DNA from 3 places in the Metabacillus schmidteae genome. Region 1 is predicted to be linked to each of the others. Evidence: predicted binding sites of a transcription regulator. Region 1 holds the regulator's gene; each other region holds the start of a gene.
What was found. The regulator Rex, encoded in region 1, represses fermentation and respiration genes when NADH is low (regulators of the CRP and FNR family bind a similar motif). The targets are predictions, from matches to a motif close to TTGTGAAATATTTCACAA.
Positions count from the first base shown of each region.

Region 1 (6,420 bases):
TCTTTAGCTTTACACTTACACTCTTAATTATTCTTTATCTATTAAGAAATGAACGTCATGCAGAGAACCGCTTTCGCGGGGAACCGGCTTCTGTTGGAGCATCCGTTGCTTGGGCTATTATCGGGTTCTTCATGGCTATTTTTGTACAAGGGTTAGCTGCTAATATTGAGGTCAATATTTTCGGGGTGGATCCGGGTTCTGAAAATACCCAAAGAATTGTAAATATGATTGAGCTCTTTCCATTAGTTATACTTGTTACATCTATTATAGGCCCGATTCTGGAGGAAATTATATTCCGTAAAATCCTATTTGGCGTACTATATACAAGAACAAACTTTTTTATTGCAGCATTGATAAGTTCACTCATCTTTTCTCTCTTACACGGTGAACCACAGCATGTATTATTGTATGGTTCTATGGGCTTTACCTTTGCTTTTCTTTATGTGAAAACGAAGCGTATTCTCGTTCCCATCTTTGCACATGTTTCGATGAACACAATGGTTGTAGTGATTCAAACTGTTTTCAGAGACGACATTGAGAAAATGATGGAGCAAATGGAACAAATGGAGCAATTGCAGGTTATAATTGGAGGCTTTTTAACATGAGAACAAACCCTATCTCTATGGCTATTTTTTATTTGATCATGGGGTTGATATTTATCTATTTAGCGATTAACAGTGCAAAAAATGGCATTTTCACTTTCCCGACAATTCTATTGATGCTCATTGCAACCTTTGATATTGGTGTTGCCATTAGAATGTTTCGTTTATCTCGAAAAATCAAAAAAATGAACAATAAAAAATGAGACTAGCGGTAGTCTCATTTTTTATTTTCTTCTTCAAATCTTAATTTTTGCGATTTTCTATAGGTTAATCTTGATACCCAAATACTAATTTCGTATAAAATGAATAAAGGTATAGACACCATTAAATGTGAAGCTAATTCTGGAGGTGTTATAAGAGCTGCGATCACTAATAACACAAAATAGGCATATTTACGTACCTTTGATAAAAACATCGGTGTAACGATTCCTAATCTTGTTAAGAACATAATAACAACCGGTAATTGAAAGAGTAATCCAAATGGGAGCGTTAATTGAATTAAAAAGGTAAAGTATTCATTAATACCAATTACCTGATTTACATCCAGATCATTCGAAATTCTTTCCATAAAATCAATAACAAATGGAAAAAGAATAAAGTATGAAAACGACAGACCTAACAAGAACAGAAAAACTGAGAGTGGTATATAACTTAACGTTACTTTTCTTTCTTTTTCATGTAAGCCTGGGCTAATAAAAGACCAGAGCTGATATAAAATGATTGGCGATGTAATAACAAAGGCAATAATGAATGCAAATTTCATATAGACCATTAATGGATCTGTAAGATTAAATGAATTTAATGTTAATGATTTTGCTTCATCAGTATGCTGTAAATATTTAATAATCGGTCCTGAAAGTAAAAAACCGCCAATAACAGCTATGAAAAAGAAAACGACAATAATAACGAGTCGTTTTCTTAGTTCTGTTATATGTTCAATGACCGACATTTCATCTTGTCTCATATCGGGTTTCATCCTATCTTACTTAACTTCTTCCTTATTCTTTTGCTTAGCATCTTGATCATCATCGTCATCATCAGCTAAGCCTTTCGTAGCATTTTTAAACTCTCGTAATGTGTTACCGGCAGCTTTTCCTAACTGTGGTAATTTCTTTGGTCCAAAAATAAGGAGTGCAACAAAAACGATTAATAAAAGGCTTCCGATACCTACTGTTGGCATAAAATCCATCTCCTATGTTTGTTATTATTTTTCATCATTCGGATAATGCTTTAAAAAGTAGACAAGTGACTGAAGTTCGACCGCTAAATCAATATGATGTATTCTAATATCATCAGGGACATTAATTCTAGCCGGTGTAAAATTTAAGATTCCTTTAATTCCTTTTGTAACCAGACGATCTGTAATTGATTGTGCAACCGCAGCTGGTACTGTTAAAATGGCCACTGTTACATCCTCGGGAAGCTGTGCTTCAAGATCATCTAAATGAATAACAGGAACTCCACCAATTTCCGTCCCAACCTTTTCTTCCGCTACATCAAATGCCAAAGAAATCACAGTATTATTATTCTTTGTAAAATTATAATGTAGGAAAGCAGTACCTAAGTTACCTACTCCAATTAAACATACCTTTGTTGTTTCATCTTGATCTAGTGTTTTTCTAAAAAAGGATAACAAATAATTCACATTATAACCATATCCTTTTTTTCCTAATGCTCCAAAATATGAGAAATCTCTTCGAATCGTAGCAGAATCTACCTTCACAGCATCACTTAGCTCAGCCGAAGAAACACGCTGCTTCCCTGATGAGTGTAAATTTTTTAAAAAACGGTAATATAAAGGCAATCTCTTAGCAGTTGCCTGTGGTATTTTCGTTTGGTCTATATTCAATCTGATCCCTCACATTCACACAAACAAACAATAATATTTCTCACATATTATTGTCATCTTTCTTTTCTTAAAAAATCACAGCTTTTACCACCCGTTTTTTCAACTAAATAGGTTTCCCCTATGATCATACCTTTGTCAACGGCTTTACACATGTCATAAACAGTCAGTGCTGTAATGCTTGCAGCGGTTAACGCTTCCATTTCAACACCTGTACTTCCTTTTGTTTTGACAGTAACAGAAATACATAATGTGTAATTAGGTTCATTTACTTTCCAATCAAATTCAACATTTACACCTTTAATTGAAATTGGATGACACATCGGAATAACATTTGATGTTTGTTTAGCAGCCATAATCCCCGCTATTTGAGCAACAGATAAAACATCACCCTTGCCAATCTCATGATTCGTGATTTTCTTATAAACTTCTTCGGTGACAGTTATGCTTGTTTTAGCATGAGCTGTTCTAACTGTTTCTTCTTTAGCAGAAATATCAACCATTTTCGCTCTGCCTTGTTCATTAAAATGAGTAAACTCTGACATATACAGTTCCCCTTATACCTAGACTATACACTATTTTTTTGTATCTGTCTTTATTGTGATATTTAATAGATTTGGATTTGTTTTACTTATGAAGGACGTTTTTCTCGGGATCTCCTTGACTTTTGTCTTTGATCTTCCTTATGAAAGACACTTCCCTCGGGATCTCGCTGACTTTTGTCTTTCATCCTCCTTATGAAAGACTTTTTCCACTGAATTTTCCAATTAGAACCTGTCACTGTTGCCTATAAGGGTCTTATTACGCTACACTAAAAGCATTAGTAGAGGTGAAAAACAATGATATTGTTACAGATAAATCAGCTTAGTAAATATTTCGGTGCTGAACCTATTTTATCGAATATTAAGCTGGAAGTACAAACAAGAGATAAAATTGCTCTCGTTGGCCGAAATGGGGCTGGGAAATCAACTCTTTTAAAAATAATCTCTGGTGCCATATCTTATGATTCCGGTGAGATTATAAAACCGAAGGATGTTTCTATTGGTTATTTGGCCCAGGATACTGGATTAGAATCACAATTATCAATTTGGCTTGAGATGAATTTAGTTTTTAAGCATTTAAAATCAATGGAAGAAGAGATGCGGACACTTGAGCAACGAATGGCAACTGTTGATCCTAATAGTGAAGCTCAAAGGTTTGAACAACTTTTAAAAGAATACGATACACTTCAAGTGAAATTTAAAGAGGAAGGCGGTTATCAGTATGAAGCCGATATTCGTTCCGTCCTTCATGGATTAGGATTCAGCAACTTTGATCCGGAAACGAAAATTTCTTCTTTAAGTGGTGGCCAAAAAACACGATTAGCCTTGGGTAAGTTGTTGTTAACGAAACCAGATCTTTTGATTTTGGATGAGCCGACAAACCACCTTGATATCGAAACCTTAACTTGGTTAGAACAATACCTACAAAACTATCCTGGTGCTGTATTGATTGTTTCACATGATCGATATTTCCTCGATAAAATTGTCACTCAGGTTTATGAAATTAGCAGAAAAACGAGCATTAGGTATATTGGAAATTATAGCAGCTACTTACAACAAAAAGCTGAAAACTATGAAAAAGAAGTAAAAAGCTTTGAAAGACAGCAAGAAGAAGTCGCTAAACTCAAGGATTTTATTCAACGTAATTTAGCCAGAGCCTCCACAACAAAGCTTGCACAAAGCCGCAGAAAAAAGCTGGAGAAAATGGAGCTCATGAGTAAACCCCTTGGAGATGAAAAATCAGCAAGCTTTCAGTTTGATATTGAAAGACAAAGTGGAAATGATGTGTTAAAAGCATCAGATATCTCTGTTTCCTATGACAAACTACATCCTATCATTTCAAATATTTCTTTTTCGATTTCAAGAGGTGATAGTATAGCCCTTGTTGGTCCAAATGGTATTGGAAAGTCAACCTTGTTAAAGTCGATTGTCCAAAAGCTTGATGCATTAACTGGTAGCTTTTCTTTAGGATCACATGTACAAATTGGTTATTATGATCAACAGCAGGCTGATTTAACATCAAATAAGCGCGTGTTGGACGAGCTTTGGGATGAATATCCACAGAAAACGGAAAAAGAAATTCGAACTGTTCTTGGTAACTTTCTATTTTCAGGTGATGATGTACTAAAGCCTGTTTCAACACTAAGCGGTGGAGAAAAAGCAAGATTAGCCCTTTCTAAGCTTATGCTGCAAAAAGCGAATTTCCTTATTCTTGATGAACCAACAAACCATCTTGATTTAGATAGTAAAGAAATTTTGGAAAATGCTTTGATCGATTTCCCTGGTACCATCCTATTTGTTTCACATGATCGTTACTTTATAAATCGCATTGCGACAAAAGTCTTTGAATTATCAAGTCATACTATAACCGAATACTTAGGTGACTATGATTATTTTATTACAAAAAAAGAAGAAAAATTAGAGTTTGAAAGACTTGAGAAAGAAGAACAAGAGGATATTTCTCAAAAAAGCAGTTCTATCACTTCAGAAGGAAAACGTAACTATCAGCAGGAAAAAGAACTTAAGAAGCTCGAACGACAAAAGCAACGAAGAATTGAGGAAATCGAGCAAAGCATTAGTGAGATTGAAGAGAAAATCGAAGAGAATGAGGCCCTGCTTTGTGATCCATCTGTATATCAAGATCATGAGCAAGTACAAAAAATTAATACAGAAAATGAACAGCTGAATTCTGAGTTAGAACAACTAATGACTGAATGGGAACAATTACATTAAAACAGCGAACTTTTCGCTGTTTTTTTGTTGCGTCAATTTGTCCACTCGTTGCTTCGTTCTCTTACCTTATCTCAAAGTGAAAGAGAATTGAATTCGACAAACTTCTTCACAACCCCAATAGATAAAAAAAATGTTATGCACAATCCACTCTTTTATCCACATGAAAAATCCTGTATTTTCAACATATCAACAGACTTATGCACATTATCCACAAAATTAGGTTTATTTATCCAAGTTATACACATAGCGTTTTTCGTTGATTTGACAGCATTTTTACTAACTTTACACAATTCTACAAAAAACAGTGAACATCCTGTGGATAACTTTATTTTAAAACTAATTTCAATGAACTTTGACTAATTTACTTTGAAAAACAATAATTTTGTCGAAAAATAACGAAAAATAGGACAGAACCTCATTCAGTTCTGTCCTATTTTTTATGTTTAATATGAATGTAGCTCTAGACCGGGGTTAGCATTAAGTGCTAAATCACTTCTAATGCCCTTTTCAAATAAAATACTTCCAGCTGCAGCAATCATTGCTGCATTATCCGTACATAGCGATAACGGCGGAATAATTAACTCTACCTCTTCTTTACTAGAGAATTCTTTTTCTAATGCAGCTCGTAGACCTTTATTTGCTGCTACTCCACCTGCTAATAATAATTGCTTTACTTTATATTTATCCACAGCTTGGGCAGTTTTTGTTACTAATACATCTACAACACTTGCTTGAAAACTCGCAGCAACATCCTTTGGATCAAGCTCGAGGCCTTTTTGCTTAGCATTGTGTAAAGTATTAATAACCGCTGACTTAAGACCACTAAAGCTAAAGTCAAAAGAGCCTTCACCAAGCCATGCTCTCGGTAGATCAATATTCGCCTGTCCCTCATGGGCTAGACGATCAATATGAGGACCTCCCGGATATGGAAGACCAATTGTTCTAGCAACCTTGTCATATGCCTCACCTGCAGCATCATCCAACGTTTCACCTATTACTTCGAAGTGTCCATGTTCTTTCATATAAACCAATTCTGTATGTCCTCCGGATACAACTAAGGCTATTAAAGGGAATGTTAATTCTTTAATTAATCGATTTGCATATATATGGCCAGCAATATGATGAACACCTACTAATGGAATAGAATGTGAGAAAGCCAAAGCTTTTGCTGCATTAATACCTGTTAATAATGCTCCTA
Region 1 is NZ_CAESCH010000001.1:567,776-574,195, reverse strand. Features, by position in the region: gene HWV59_RS02900 (CPBP family intramembrane glutamic endopeptidase) at 1-605, shown strand, start outside; gene HWV59_RS02895 (YdiK family protein) at 602-805, shown strand; gene tatC (twin-arginine translocase subunit TatC) at 820-1,566, opposite strand; gene HWV59_RS02885 (twin-arginine translocase TatA/TatE family subunit) at 1,585-1,782, opposite strand; gene HWV59_RS02880 (redox-sensing transcriptional repressor Rex) at 1,807-2,451, opposite strand; gene moaC (cyclic pyranopterin monophosphate synthase MoaC) at 2,505-2,993, opposite strand; gene HWV59_RS02870 (ABC-F family ATP-binding cassette domain-containing protein) at 3,288-5,222, shown strand; gene tsaD (tRNA (adenosine(37)-N6)-threonylcarbamoyltransferase complex transferase subunit TsaD) at 5,666-6,420, opposite strand, start outside.

Region 2 (6,420 bases), 550 kb from region 1:
AATAACTCACGCTGTTCTTCTACTAGCTTTTGTGCTTCTTTATTTCTTTCTTCAGAACTGTTAATTTCATTCGCAATATGGTCTTCACGTTGCTTCATCATGTTCATAACTGGTCCAAATGCATACTTACCTAGCAATGCAAGAAGAATTAAGAACATAATAAGCTGGAATACGATATCACCTGTATTAAGGCCGCCCGTAGTCGCACCTACTGCAAGATCAAAAGTTAACATAGCTCGGTTTCACTCCCTTCAAGAGTTCCATGATGGGTAAGTAGTTCACGGCTTCCGATGAACGTCGTATTTCTGCGTCAGCTCCTTCGTCAGCATCCTCACGTACGGACGTACGCTGCGGTGCTTCCTCAGTCGCTTCCTTGATCTACTCGTTCCTCGAAACCCTCTTATTTTGTACATAGTTTTACAGAAAACTAATTAATGACTAATATTTGCGCATAAAGCAATGGCGAAGGTTCGCTTTGAATGATCTTCGCCATATGAAAACATGTTTATTATCGAATTATGATCCCATTACGATGAATGCGATAACTACCGCGATGATTGGAATCGCCTCAACTAATGCTACCCCGATGAACATTGTAGTTTGTAATTTACCTTGCGCTTCAGGTTGACGCGCAATACCCTCTACTGTACGAGATACGATAAGACCGTTACCAATACCAGCACCTAGTGCCGCTAAACCAATTGCAATTGCAGCTGCTAATAAACCCATGTTAAATTTCCTCCTTTAAATGTATGAAAAATAGTATTCCTTTTGTTTTAGTTCAAGTGAACTGAACATATATTGATTAATGGTCATGGCTCACTTTGTGTGCCATATACACCATCGTTAACATAGTGAAGATAAATGCCTGGATTGCACCAACAAAGATACTAAATCCTTGCCATGCCAACATTGGAATTGCTGCGATAATAGAACCGAGAATTCCGCTTCCAATACTTTCAGCATAACCGCTTGTTCCTAGACTAACAAGCAAGCCTAGAAGAATTTCACCTGCAAAAATGTTCCCGTAAAGACGAAGACCAAGCGTTAATGTGTTCGCAAATTCCTCAATAATCTTAAGTGGGAACATAAATGGCATCGGTCTTAAAAAGTCCTTACCATATTCAGATGCACCCTTCATCTTAATTCCGTAGTAGTGTGTTAACGCTACTACTAAAATAGCAAGTGTTAATGTAATGGCAGGATCTGCAGTTGGAGATTTCCACCATAAATCATGACCTACAACGATGGCGAAAGGTAACCCCAGCATGTTTGATACAAACACATACATTAAGAGTGTAATCCCCAGCGTTAAAAAACGTCCGCCTGTTTGCCAATCCATTGTGCTGCCGATAATGTTTTTAACAAAATCAACAACCCATTCAATGAAATTCTGCATACCTGTCGGCTTCATCGCTAATTTGCGTGTTGCAGCAAATGCGATGATAAAAACGATTAAACTAGCAATCGTAATCATTAGTACATTTGATAAATTAAAAGTAAGACCTAAAAATTCCCTCACAGGAGCTCCGTGACCCAATAGATTCACCTCTCTTCCCAGCTAAGCGCGTGAATGTTGAATAACATAATCTATCATAATAACGACATACATCGTCATTAATCCAATAATGACACTAATTAAATCTAAATAATCAGGAAACTTCAGTGCGAAAAATACAGCTACCCCGGCGGCTGCCATTCTAGACGTCGTTCCTAATGAACCTGCTTTCCGCCCTTCATCTAATGCGCGTCCAAACTGCTTGTGCTTTCTGACCATAATCCACAGATTGTAAAGTGTTATGCATGTCCCAAGAAGCAATCCCAGAAATACTGACTGATACTCTGTAAAGCCCCACCCTAAAACGTATAAGGCAAGCAGATAAAATATGTACTTTCTATATCTTTGAAACATCAGTTGCATATCAGACATGAAATAGTTAATCTCCTGAGAAATAGTGGTGGACTAATTTCAGCATGGCGTAAACTCCAGCAGCTAGTCCTAGCAGAAGGCCTAAGATCAAAAACAGAGGCTCTGTTTTTACGTAACTGTCAATCCATTTCCCAGCAAAAACACCTATTAAAATAGAGCCAACTAATTGGGAAAGGATAGCTGACATGAGGCCCATCGCATGAAGTGGATGGCGTTTTTTTTGTCGCATTTTATAAATCCTTTATCTTGATTTATGAACGGATTTAGGGGGTGAAACATGGGATTTTTATGATTTTGTAAACCTTATCATCATACCCTCGTATAGCATACAATAGCGTATAAATGATGTCAATCTGTTTAAAGTTAAAATGTTCACAATCCACTCAAATCCTCACAATTCGTTCACATTTAAACGCTTACTCACTCTTGACTTATTATATAAACTTAATTATTCACCAAGTAAAATATCTGATTCCAAATAATTTTCTTGTCCACCTTTCTTTGCAAATATAATCGCTTTGTAATCTCCCAGAGGTACCTTTATATCTTCTGCTTTTATTTCTCCGCCAATTAATCCCCGCGGCGCTTTCTGAAACCAATCCAGGAAGCCAACAAATCGTAATGAATCCCGTTCATACAAAGCAATTCCAGCTTCATCTGCCCCACCTGGTAAATACATTTGATAAGCGAAAACATTAGGTTTGTCACCGTAAGTAAATTCAAAGCCCATAATTCTAGGATAGTTCGGCTCGTCTATAACATAGGCATAAGGAATTTCATGTGTATGCTCATTCTGATGGATTGTGAGCCATCCTTCATATATCCCTTGTTTCATTTGATTCGGTGTAATATCAACACCAACTTCAACCTGCTTCTTTTCTCCCGGCTTAATCGTAACCTTTTCAGGCAGCACCCATCTGATGCCGGGTTTATTTTTAGGTGTTTGAAATATAACTGTTTTTTCTACCTTAGATTGGTTATCTATAATAACCTTTTCTGTTTTTTTCGTTCTAGGATGGTTTGTATCAAATTGACCGAATGAAAGAGCACCGGGATAGATGAGCACCTCGGCTTCAATCGCTTGTTTGACATTTATTCTTCCGGCCCCTTGTTGATTTGGGGCTAATTTTCCACCTTTATTATCTAGTAATGTTGTCGCTGTGTTCATGAGAGACGCTTTTATTTGTGCCGGTGTCCAATCCGGATGGGCTTGTTTAATAAGTGCGCAGGCTCCTGCGACATGTGGTGCAGCCATGCTTGTTCCATGTAATGATAAATAACCATCGGGCACTGTGCTATCAATTGCTACTCCCGGTGCAACAACATCCGGTTTTATCGCCCATGTCGTTGTGACAGGTCCTCTTGAACTGAAATCTGCCAGCTTATCTTCCTCTTTTTTATAGATTGTTCTAATTGAAGGATTTTGTTTAATTCGTTTTTTTATAGCCAAACCATCTTCCTTCGAAATGGAGGCAGCTGCAAAATCTAACGGAATTTCGAGTGAACCTGCAAAGTTTCCTTTCATATTATTAAAAATGAGAGCAGCCTTTGCACCATGCTTTTTTGCGTTTAACACTTTTTCTGTAAAAGGAATTTTCCCTCTTTCAATAAGAGCTATTTTCCCTTTTATCGATTCATTGAAGTCTTCTTCACGACCTAAGCCAACATACTCGATTTCATCTAAAGATTTTAATTCCCATGGTTTTGCCCCCTGCAATGAGTGAATGGGAATCTCTTTTTTTAACCCGGCTACAGATAAATAAGGCAGATAAATAGGTGGTGAAGATGCTCCTACTGTTATTGCCATGGAAGATGTTCCCGGAGATCCAACTGTCCAAAATTCAGGACCTGAATTCCCACTTGAGGTGACAGCCACAATCCCCGCTTCAACTGCCCGGTTAAGTGCCAGGCTTGTTGGCCAATCCGGTCCGTTCACATTATTTCCTAATGACAAATTAATAATATCGACTTTATCTTTTATCGCACGATCAATGGCTGCGATTACTTGATCTGAGGTGCCCATTCCACCTGGACCTAATGCCCGGTAGACATAAATTTCAGCTTCCGGTGCCATACCTCTGAGCTTTCCGTTTGCCGCGATAATTCCAGCCACATGTGTACCATGAATCGTTCCCTGTCCTCTTGCATTTGAAGTCTCCATGGGATCTTCATCTCCATCAATCACATCGTAGCCCCCGGCATAATTGCGGTGTAGATCAGGATGTTCATAATCAATGCCTGTGTCAATAACAGCAACCTTGACCCCTTCACCTGTTAAACGGTGATCACCAGAGTCAAACAAGCCGCGCACCTCTTCACCTCCTATAAACGGAACACTTTCATTTATTTGCGAGGCATAGGATACGATCGGGCTCGAATGGATCACAGCTTGATTTTCTTTTATCTTGTTTAGCTCTTTAACAGGACCTTCTATTGAAAAACCGTGAAACACATGGTGATAGGTTTGATAAATGTCGACATATGGATTGTTAGCTACTAATTCATTTATCCTTTCAAACTCTTCTTCTTTTACAATGACCATAATTTTTTGGATTTCATCCTTATCCACTTCCGGAAGTGGTGGCCGGTTCGGAAACGTGATACCTTGTACAGGTTGACATAATAAGAAACTAACGAAAAGGAGAATGCACATTCTAAATTTCATTCCCATCTTGTTCCACCTCCATTTTTAGTTTGTTCCTTCTTACCCATAAACATGCAAAAAGAGGATTGCCCACATATAGGAGCAATCCTCTTTCCACATTATTTTGTTCCGTACAATCTGTCACCAGCGTCACCTAAGCCAGGGACGATATAGCCGTGATCATTTAGTTTTTCATCAAGTGCCGCGATGTAAATATCAACATCAGGATGTGCTTCCTTTACCACTTCAACACCTTCTGGAGCGGCAATTAAACACATGAATTTAATGTTTTTTGCTCCGCGCTTTTTCAAGCTATTAATAGCTTCAACAGCTGATCCGCCTGTTGCTAACATTGGATCTACTACGATTAATTCACGTTCCTCTATATCAGAAGGAAGCTTTACGTAGTATTCAACAGGTTGTAATGTTTCCGGATCACGATATAGCCCAACATGTCCAACTTTAGCAGCCGGGATTAATTTCAAAATTCCGTCTACCATTCCAAGTCCTGCACGAAGAATCGGGATGATTCCTAGTTTCTTTCCTGAAAGAACTTTTGATTTCGCTGTTGTAACAGGTGTTTCGACGTTCACCTCTGTTAACGGTAAATCCCTTGTAATTTCAAATGCCATTAAACTTGCAACTTCATCAACAAGCTCACGAAATTCCTTTGTTCCCGTTTTGGCATCACGAATATATGTAAGTTTATGCTGAATTAATGGATGATCAAACACGTATACTTTCCCCATCAAATCATCTCCTTTTCTTTGACACTTCAATAGATTTTACAGAAAAACACACACAGTTTCAAGTTCATTCAATTTATTTCTACAATTACGTAAAAACATTATCTAATCAAAAGGATATCAGGTGACTCTTGTCGAAATTTTCCTACTATTAAATGATTAATTCACGAAGAAGGGCGACTTCTATGACAACACTTCAGAAAAATAGAAAAGCATACATCATCTCCATTATCTGTACTTTCGTACCTACCTTACTGCTATTGCTTTTTCAAGATCAGTTTGATGCTGTTTATAACCCTGATAATCATTTAGCACTACACACGACTCTAGAGATGTACAGTGTTTTCATTTGCTTTATTATTTTTATTTTTGGTTGGAAAGCATTTGGTCATAATCCACCAACAGTCCTCCTATTTATCCCTTTTATTTTTCTGGCGGTTGGATACCTGGACTTTATGCACACATTGACGTATAAGGGCATGCCTCCATTATTTATAGAAGGATCTATCAAGTTGACAAGTTGGTTCTGGATAGCTGCAAGATTTATAGAATCCTTAAGTTTAATGATCATATTATTTTGTGACCAAAAAATGATTATTAGGGTTAAGCGAATTTCGGTTTTAATTGTTACCATACTATTTATCATCTTTATAACTTATATCGTTTATACATTCAGTCCAAGTGCTCCCTTTTTAGTTATTGAAGGAAAGGGCCCAACGCCTTTTAAAATGTTCTTAGAATATTGTTTTTGTGGACTGCATTTTGTTTCACTGGTTTTATTAATCATAAAATTAGCTAAGCAGAAGAATAACTTTTATATTTATCTAATTTTTGCATTTATTCTCTTAATAATAGGCGGTATTCAATTTACTCTTTTTAAAAGTATCCATGATCTAGTAAACATTATCGGACATATATATAAGTCTATTGGTTACACCTTTATTTTCATGTCCTTCTTTTATACTAACCTACATTTAACATTTATTCACAAGGAAAAAGCTGAAAAAAGCTTAGCGGCTACAAAAGGAATACTAGATTCATTCTTTACACACTCACCTAACAGTATCGCCCTTTGTGATAAAAACGGAAAAATTGTAAAG
Region 2 is NZ_CAESCH010000001.1:14,815-21,234, forward strand. Features, by position in the region: gene atpF (F0F1 ATP synthase subunit B) at 1-233, opposite strand, end outside; gene atpE (F0F1 ATP synthase subunit C) at 517-729, opposite strand; gene atpB (F0F1 ATP synthase subunit A) at 806-1,540, opposite strand; gene HWV59_RS00100 (ATP synthase subunit I) at 1,562-1,930, opposite strand; gene HWV59_RS00105 (AtpZ/AtpI family protein) at 1,938-2,159, opposite strand; gene HWV59_RS26940 (S8 family serine peptidase) at 2,379-4,601, opposite strand; gene upp (uracil phosphoribosyltransferase) at 4,694-5,323, opposite strand; gene HWV59_RS00120 (MASE3 domain-containing protein) at 5,506-6,420, shown strand, end outside.
Region 2: a site for Rex is predicted at 2,291-2,308, ahead of HWV59_RS00105 (AtpZ/AtpI family protein). Genes of this name have one in related genera too.

Region 3 (6,420 bases), 430 kb from region 1:
GTCTCAAGAATAACAGGCGTGATAACGAAGATTTCTGCTCCGTCAGGACCTGATCCTGTACGATTATATAATGTAAAGTAAGTTGCGAAAAGTGTTGCGAAAAGCATGATTTCCGCACCAAGGAAAATCCAAAATCCAAAGATCTTTAATTGATTTTCTTCTGTACTATATTCAAGTGGAAGCGAGTTATCAATTTTCATGTTTAAGCACCTCGCAATTCTGATTCAGTTTCTTCAATTTCTTTAACAGGAATATATCGACCATGATCTTTTTCGAACGAACGAAGTGTCATAAATACGAAAATCCCAATTGTTGTTATAATAGCTGGAATCCATAAGCTAAAGATCAGCGAGAAGCCCCATACAAAGAAGAAACAACTCATAATGAATGGCATACCACTGTTATTAGGCATATGAATTTTCTTATATTCACCTTTGAATAGTTCATGACCGTGTTTCTTCGCATCCCAGAATGCTTCGCTTGTTTTCACTTCAGGTACAATTGCAAAGTTGTACTCTGGAACTGGAGTGTGTGTAGCCCACTCAAGTGTACGTGCATCCCAAGGATCTGAACCGATATTTCTTGGTGCATAACGAATGCTGTAATAGATGTTATAAGCGATTAACGCAAAACCGATCATCATAATTCCGGCACCGATAAATGACACCATATTTAATGGACCAAATCCAGTTGCTTCTGAATATGTGAAGCTACGACGTACTTGACCGTCTAAACCAGTAATATACATTGGGATAAATGCTAGGACGAAACCGATAGAAAGTAACCACGCTGTCCATTTCCCAATTCTTTCGTTCAACATAAAGCCGAACATTTTCGGCCAGTAATATGTTAATCCAGCAAGCATAGCGTACACTACACCAGGAATAATAACATTGTGGAAGTGAGCAACTAAGAACATTGTATTATGGTATTGGTAGTCAGCTGCAGACATTGCAAGCATAACCCCTGTTACCCCACCTAATGTGAAAAGCGGGATGAATAGCATTGAATAAAGCATTGGCGTTGTCATACGAATTTTACCTTTTCGCAGTGTGAACAACCAGTTAAAGATCTTAACCCCAGTCGGTACAGCAATCGCCATTGTTGTAATAGAGAAAATACTGTTTGTAAACGCACCTTGACCCATTGTAAAGAAGTGATGCGCCCATACTAAGAAAGAAAGAAGAGAAATTAACACCATTGACCAAACCATTGACTTGTAGCCATATAGGTTACGACCTGAGAATGTTGAAATAATCTCACTATAAAGACCGAATGCCGGTAAAATCAAGATATATACTTCAGGATGTCCCCAAACCCAGAACAAGTTCGCCCAAAGCATATCCATACCACCGTTATCGATCGTAAAGAAGTGGGTTCCAAATAGACGATCCATTGTTCCCATTGCAAGTGCAACTGTTAATACAGGGAAAGCAAATACGATAATTAAGTTTGCAATAAGCGCAGACCAAGTGAACATTGGCATTTTCATTAATGTCATACCAGGTGCTCTCATTTTCATGATCGTCGTAATAAAGTTAATACCCGTAAGCAGGGTTCCGATTCCGGCGATCTGTATCGCAATCATATAATAATTCGTTCCGACAGATTTACTGAATTCCTCACTAGCCAGTGGGAAATATGAAGTCCAACCTGCATCAGGTGATCCACCGACAACGAATGAAATGTTAAATAACATAGCTCCCATAAAGAACAACCAGAAGCTTAAAGCATTCAGACGTGGAAATGCAACATCACGTGCTCCAATTTGCAGTGGAACAACTAAGTTCATGAAGAACATGATAAATGGCATTGCCATAAATAGAATCATAACAACACCATGAGTTGTAAAAATCTCATTATAATGCTGTGAATCTAGTAATGTATTATCAGGAACGGCAAGCTGTGCACGCAACATAATCGCGTCAACGCCACCGCGGAATAACATAACTAACGCAGAAATTAAATACATAATACCGATACGTTTATGGTCAACAGTCGTTAACCATTCACGCCATAAATAACCCCATTTTTTAAAGTATGTTAATCCAGCAAGGATTGCAATCGTTGTTAATCCAATCGCAACCATTGCTGCATAGATCGCAAAACTTGGATGAGGTACGGCAAAACGATCAAAGAAATCCATACGTTTGTGACTCCTTTCGGAAATGAATTATTTGTAAAGAAGAAAATGTTTAACGGACAAGTTTTTCTTCATTAGAACAAGTTAAGCTTAGTGATAAGCCAAATTTTAATGATTCATGTGTTCATGCTCTGATTGAGACATGTCTTCATGTTCTGAATGATCATCGTGAGATTCCTCAGTTTCTGCATCAGAAGCTTCTTCTTCCTCAGCTTCACCATGATGATGTTCATTCGGAGGTGAGAACTCTAAATGAGTTCCAGTATATGTTAACTGCCCAAGATGACCTGGTTCTAACAGCTCTGAAAATTCATCTTTTGTAAGAGGGTCAGCTGTTTCTTTTACTTCATCAACCCACTCATCAAATTCTTCCTGAGACATCGCTGTTACATTAAATGTATTTTCAGCAAATCCAGCACCACTAAAGTTAGAGTTACGGCCCATATACTCACCTGGTGCATCTGCAGCTAAATGAAGTGTTGTAACGTGATCATTCATCGCATACTTCTGTCCACCAAGCTGCGGAATCCAGAAGCTTGTAATCGGTCCGTGTGAATACAATTTAAATTCAAGCGGACGATCAGTTGGTATATATAAGTAGTTAACTGTTTCAATATTTTCTTCAGGATAGCTAAAATGCCATTTCCAATCAGAAGATGATGCATACACAACTAAAGGCTCTTTATCTCCGTAGCCTTCCGGCTTTGCCTCTACAATATAGTTACTTTGAACAGATACAAAAGAAAGATAAGCAACAATTAAAATTGGTACACCAACACAAATCGTTTCAACCCATACATTCCCGTGAATATGAGGCGGCTCATAATCATCAGGCTGCTTAGAAGCACGATATTTTACTAGCATGTAAATTAAAAGTCCAAATACAACAAGAACAATAAATAGCATAATACCCATTGTTAACAGAATGTCACTTGCTAGTCTTTCAGCCTGAGGCCCCTTTGGATCCAAAACCAATAACGGCTCACATCCAGATAAAACAGCAGCAATTGTTAACATAATCGCAAACAAAGACCATTTTAATTTCATAAAAGTACTCCTTTCCTTTATGCATAGACACACTAGGATCTATACTATAGTTAGTTTGACTAACCACTAGCTAAAATGTTGTGAATTGCTTTTGTGAAGAAATGAACATAGTGAAACTCACATATACGCGAGTAACACGTAATTCAATACCCACATCATAGCAGAGGACAAACCTGAAAGGTATATTTTTTAATTTTTGTCATGTAACGTTCAACGGTTGATCACGATTTTGTAATAGTTTCTTCATAAAACGTTCACTTTTTTGGAAATAATATTGCTTACATGGATAGATAAAGGATTGTTTGGGGGTTATTTCTTACTTTTTATGGATAAATGATAATCTACCATTCGACACATTTTGCTTACATTTATTACTAGTCCAATTCAAAAAGACCGCATTCAGCGGCCCACTCTCTCTTCAGCAATCTTCTTAATATACCGATTTCTCTTAATTAAAAATTCTTTCATATACTGCTCTAAAAACAGTCGGTCCGCAAGCTTTCCAATAATGCCGAACGGGGAGGTGTAGTCGAATGTGTCGACCATAAGAGTGCCGGTTTCTTTTTCAATAAATTCGTGTACGTGGTAAAAACGTTTGAAGGCTCCTTTTTCCATTTCGTCGACGAAACGGTTAGGGAAGTCGAATTCAGTGATTCGAACGGTTAGGTTTTGCTTAACCCCAAAGTGTACAGCTTCCCAGGTGACGGTTTCGTTCAGTCCGATGAGACCGCTTGTTACACCACCGATGGCACGTTCATTTGTTTGGCTTGTGGACTCGGTATGAATATCGATATCACGCGCAACATCAAAGCAAATGTTGCGCGGTGCATATATAAACATATCTGTTTTAATAATTGGCACGTTGGATCTTCCTTATCTTTAGCGTTTCACAGTTGTTATTCTTTAAGATTCAACTTTGCTAACGCATCTGCTAATGCGTTATTTGAAAAGTTATCATCTTGCTTTTTCATGTAATTTGAGACTTCACGTTTTGATACCTTACTATTTTGATTCTTTTTACGTCTTTCCTGGAAGGTAGACATTTTTTCGCGGTGGCCGCATTTACAAACAAATAGTTGACCTTCTCCTTGGCCTCGTAACTCTAACTTTTTGTGACAATTTGGACAGCGGGCATTTGTCACCTTTGAGATACCTTTTCGATAACCGCATTCACGATCCTGGCAAACATGCATTTTACCTTTCTTTCCGTTTACTTCCAGCATTAGTTTGCCACATTCAGGGCACTTGCTTCCTGTCAGATTATCGTGCTTAAATTTCTGTTCACTATTTTTTATTTCATTTACTACTTCTTTCGCATATTGCTTCATTTCGTTTAAAAAGACTTGTTTTGGTAGAGCACCTTTGGAAATTTTCGTTAGCTTTTGCTCCCATTCTGCTGTGAGAACAGGTGACTTTAATTCTTCTGGAACCAACGTTAAAAGCTGCTTACCCTTTGATGTAATGAAGAGTTCTTTGCCTTTTTTCTCTATTAAAAAACTACTATACAGCTTTTCAATAATATCAGCTCTTGTTGCAACGGTTCCAAGTCCGCCTGTTTCCCCAATCGTTTTAATCAGATCCTTGCTTTCACCTGCCATGTATTTTGTTGGATTTTCCATAGCTGAAAGTAGTGTTGCTTCATTGAATCTGGCAGGCGGCTTTGTTTCTCCAGTTGTTTTGGAGATAGCTCTTAACGAAAACGTATCACCTTCTGATAAAGCTGGAAGTGTTTGATCATCTTCACTGTCTTCGTCTACATGGTCACTGTATACTTCTTTCCAGCCTGGAGAGATGACACGCTTTCCCTTTGCCAAAAACGATTCATCACCAATTTTAGCTGTCACAACTGTTTGTTCATATTGATAAGCAGGTGAAAGAACAGCAACAAAACGTTTAACGACAAGGTCATAGATTTTCCGTTCTTTATCTGATAATGCACTTAATGGTACAGATTCTTCTGTCGGAATGATGGCGTGGTGATCTGATACCTTTTGATCATCTACGAATGATTTATTTGCTTTAATAGGCTTGCTTAAAATCTTTGCAATAGCTGGTGCATATGGTTTGATCCGGCACGCTTCAAGGCGATCCTTTAAGGTTGCTACAATGTCGCTTGTAATATAGCGTGAATCTGTTCGTGGATATGTTAACACTTTATGCTGTTCATAGAGCTTTTGCATAATGGAAAGTGTTTCTTTTGCTGAATAACCAAACCGCTTATTTGCATCTCGTTGCAGCTCGGTTAAATCGTAAAGAGCAGGCGAATATGTCTTTTTAGGCGTAACCTTCACATTGACTATCTTGGTCTCTTTTCCTTTTAGCTGACCGAGCTTTCTATCAATCGATTCGGCATCAAATGATTTCGTATCGTTTGTCTTTGCATCCTGCCAGGTGAATGATAGTCCCTTCTCGGTTACAGCTTTGATTCCATAAAATTTCTTAGGCTTAAAGCTTCGGATTTCTTCCTCGCGCTGAGCAATCATCGCTAATGTTGGTGTTTGGACACGTCCTGAAGATAGCTGTGCATTGTATTTGGTTGTGAGCGCACGTGTTGCGTTTAAGCCAACAATCCAGTCTGCTTCTGCCCTTGCTACGGCTGATGCATAAAGATTTTCATATTCTTTTCCACTTTTAAGCTTGCGGAAGCCTTCTTTAATCGCTTTATCTGTGACAGAAGATATCCAAAGTCTTTTAATTGGTTTGTTTACATGAGCTTTTTCTAAGATCCATCGTGCGACAAGCTCCCCTTCACGCCCTGCATCTGTTGCAATTACAATGTCACGCACATCCTTGCGCAATAACTGTGATTTGACCGTTTGAAATTGCTTACCTGTTTTTTTAATAACCACTAGCTTAAGCGGTGCGGGCAGCATTGGCAAATCTTCCAAGCGCCATGATTTATATTGATCTCCATAGCTTTCCGGATCAGCCAATGTCACAAGGTGCCCAAGTGCCCATGTAACAATATACTGATCTCCCTCAAGAAAACCATTTCCTTTCTTATGACAATGTAACACTCTAGCTAAATCTCTCCCAACAGAAGGTTTCTCAGCTAGAACGACTGTTTTACTCATCGAAACATCCTTTCGTAACTACATTCTGTTTCTATTATAGATGAATTCGGGACAAAGGGACAGGTTCCTTGTCCCACGGGGTGGGACGAGGAACCTGTCCCTGCGGACCATAAAGTAAAAAACGCAGAACACTCGTTCTGCGTTTTTTACTTTAAT
Region 3 is NZ_CAESCH010000001.1:133,985-140,404, forward strand. Features, by position in the region: gene qoxC (cytochrome aa3 quinol oxidase subunit III) at 1-200, opposite strand, end outside; gene qoxB (cytochrome aa3 quinol oxidase subunit I) at 203-2,146, opposite strand; gene qoxA (cytochrome aa3 quinol oxidase subunit II) at 2,252-3,190, opposite strand; gene HWV59_RS00660 (SRPBCC family protein) at 3,590-4,030, opposite strand; gene HWV59_RS00665 (DNA topoisomerase III) at 4,087-6,264, opposite strand; gene HWV59_RS00670 (STAS domain-containing protein) at 6,411-6,420, opposite strand, start outside.
Region 3: a site for Rex is predicted at 3,282-3,299, ahead of qoxA (cytochrome aa3 quinol oxidase subunit II). Genes of this name have one in related genera too.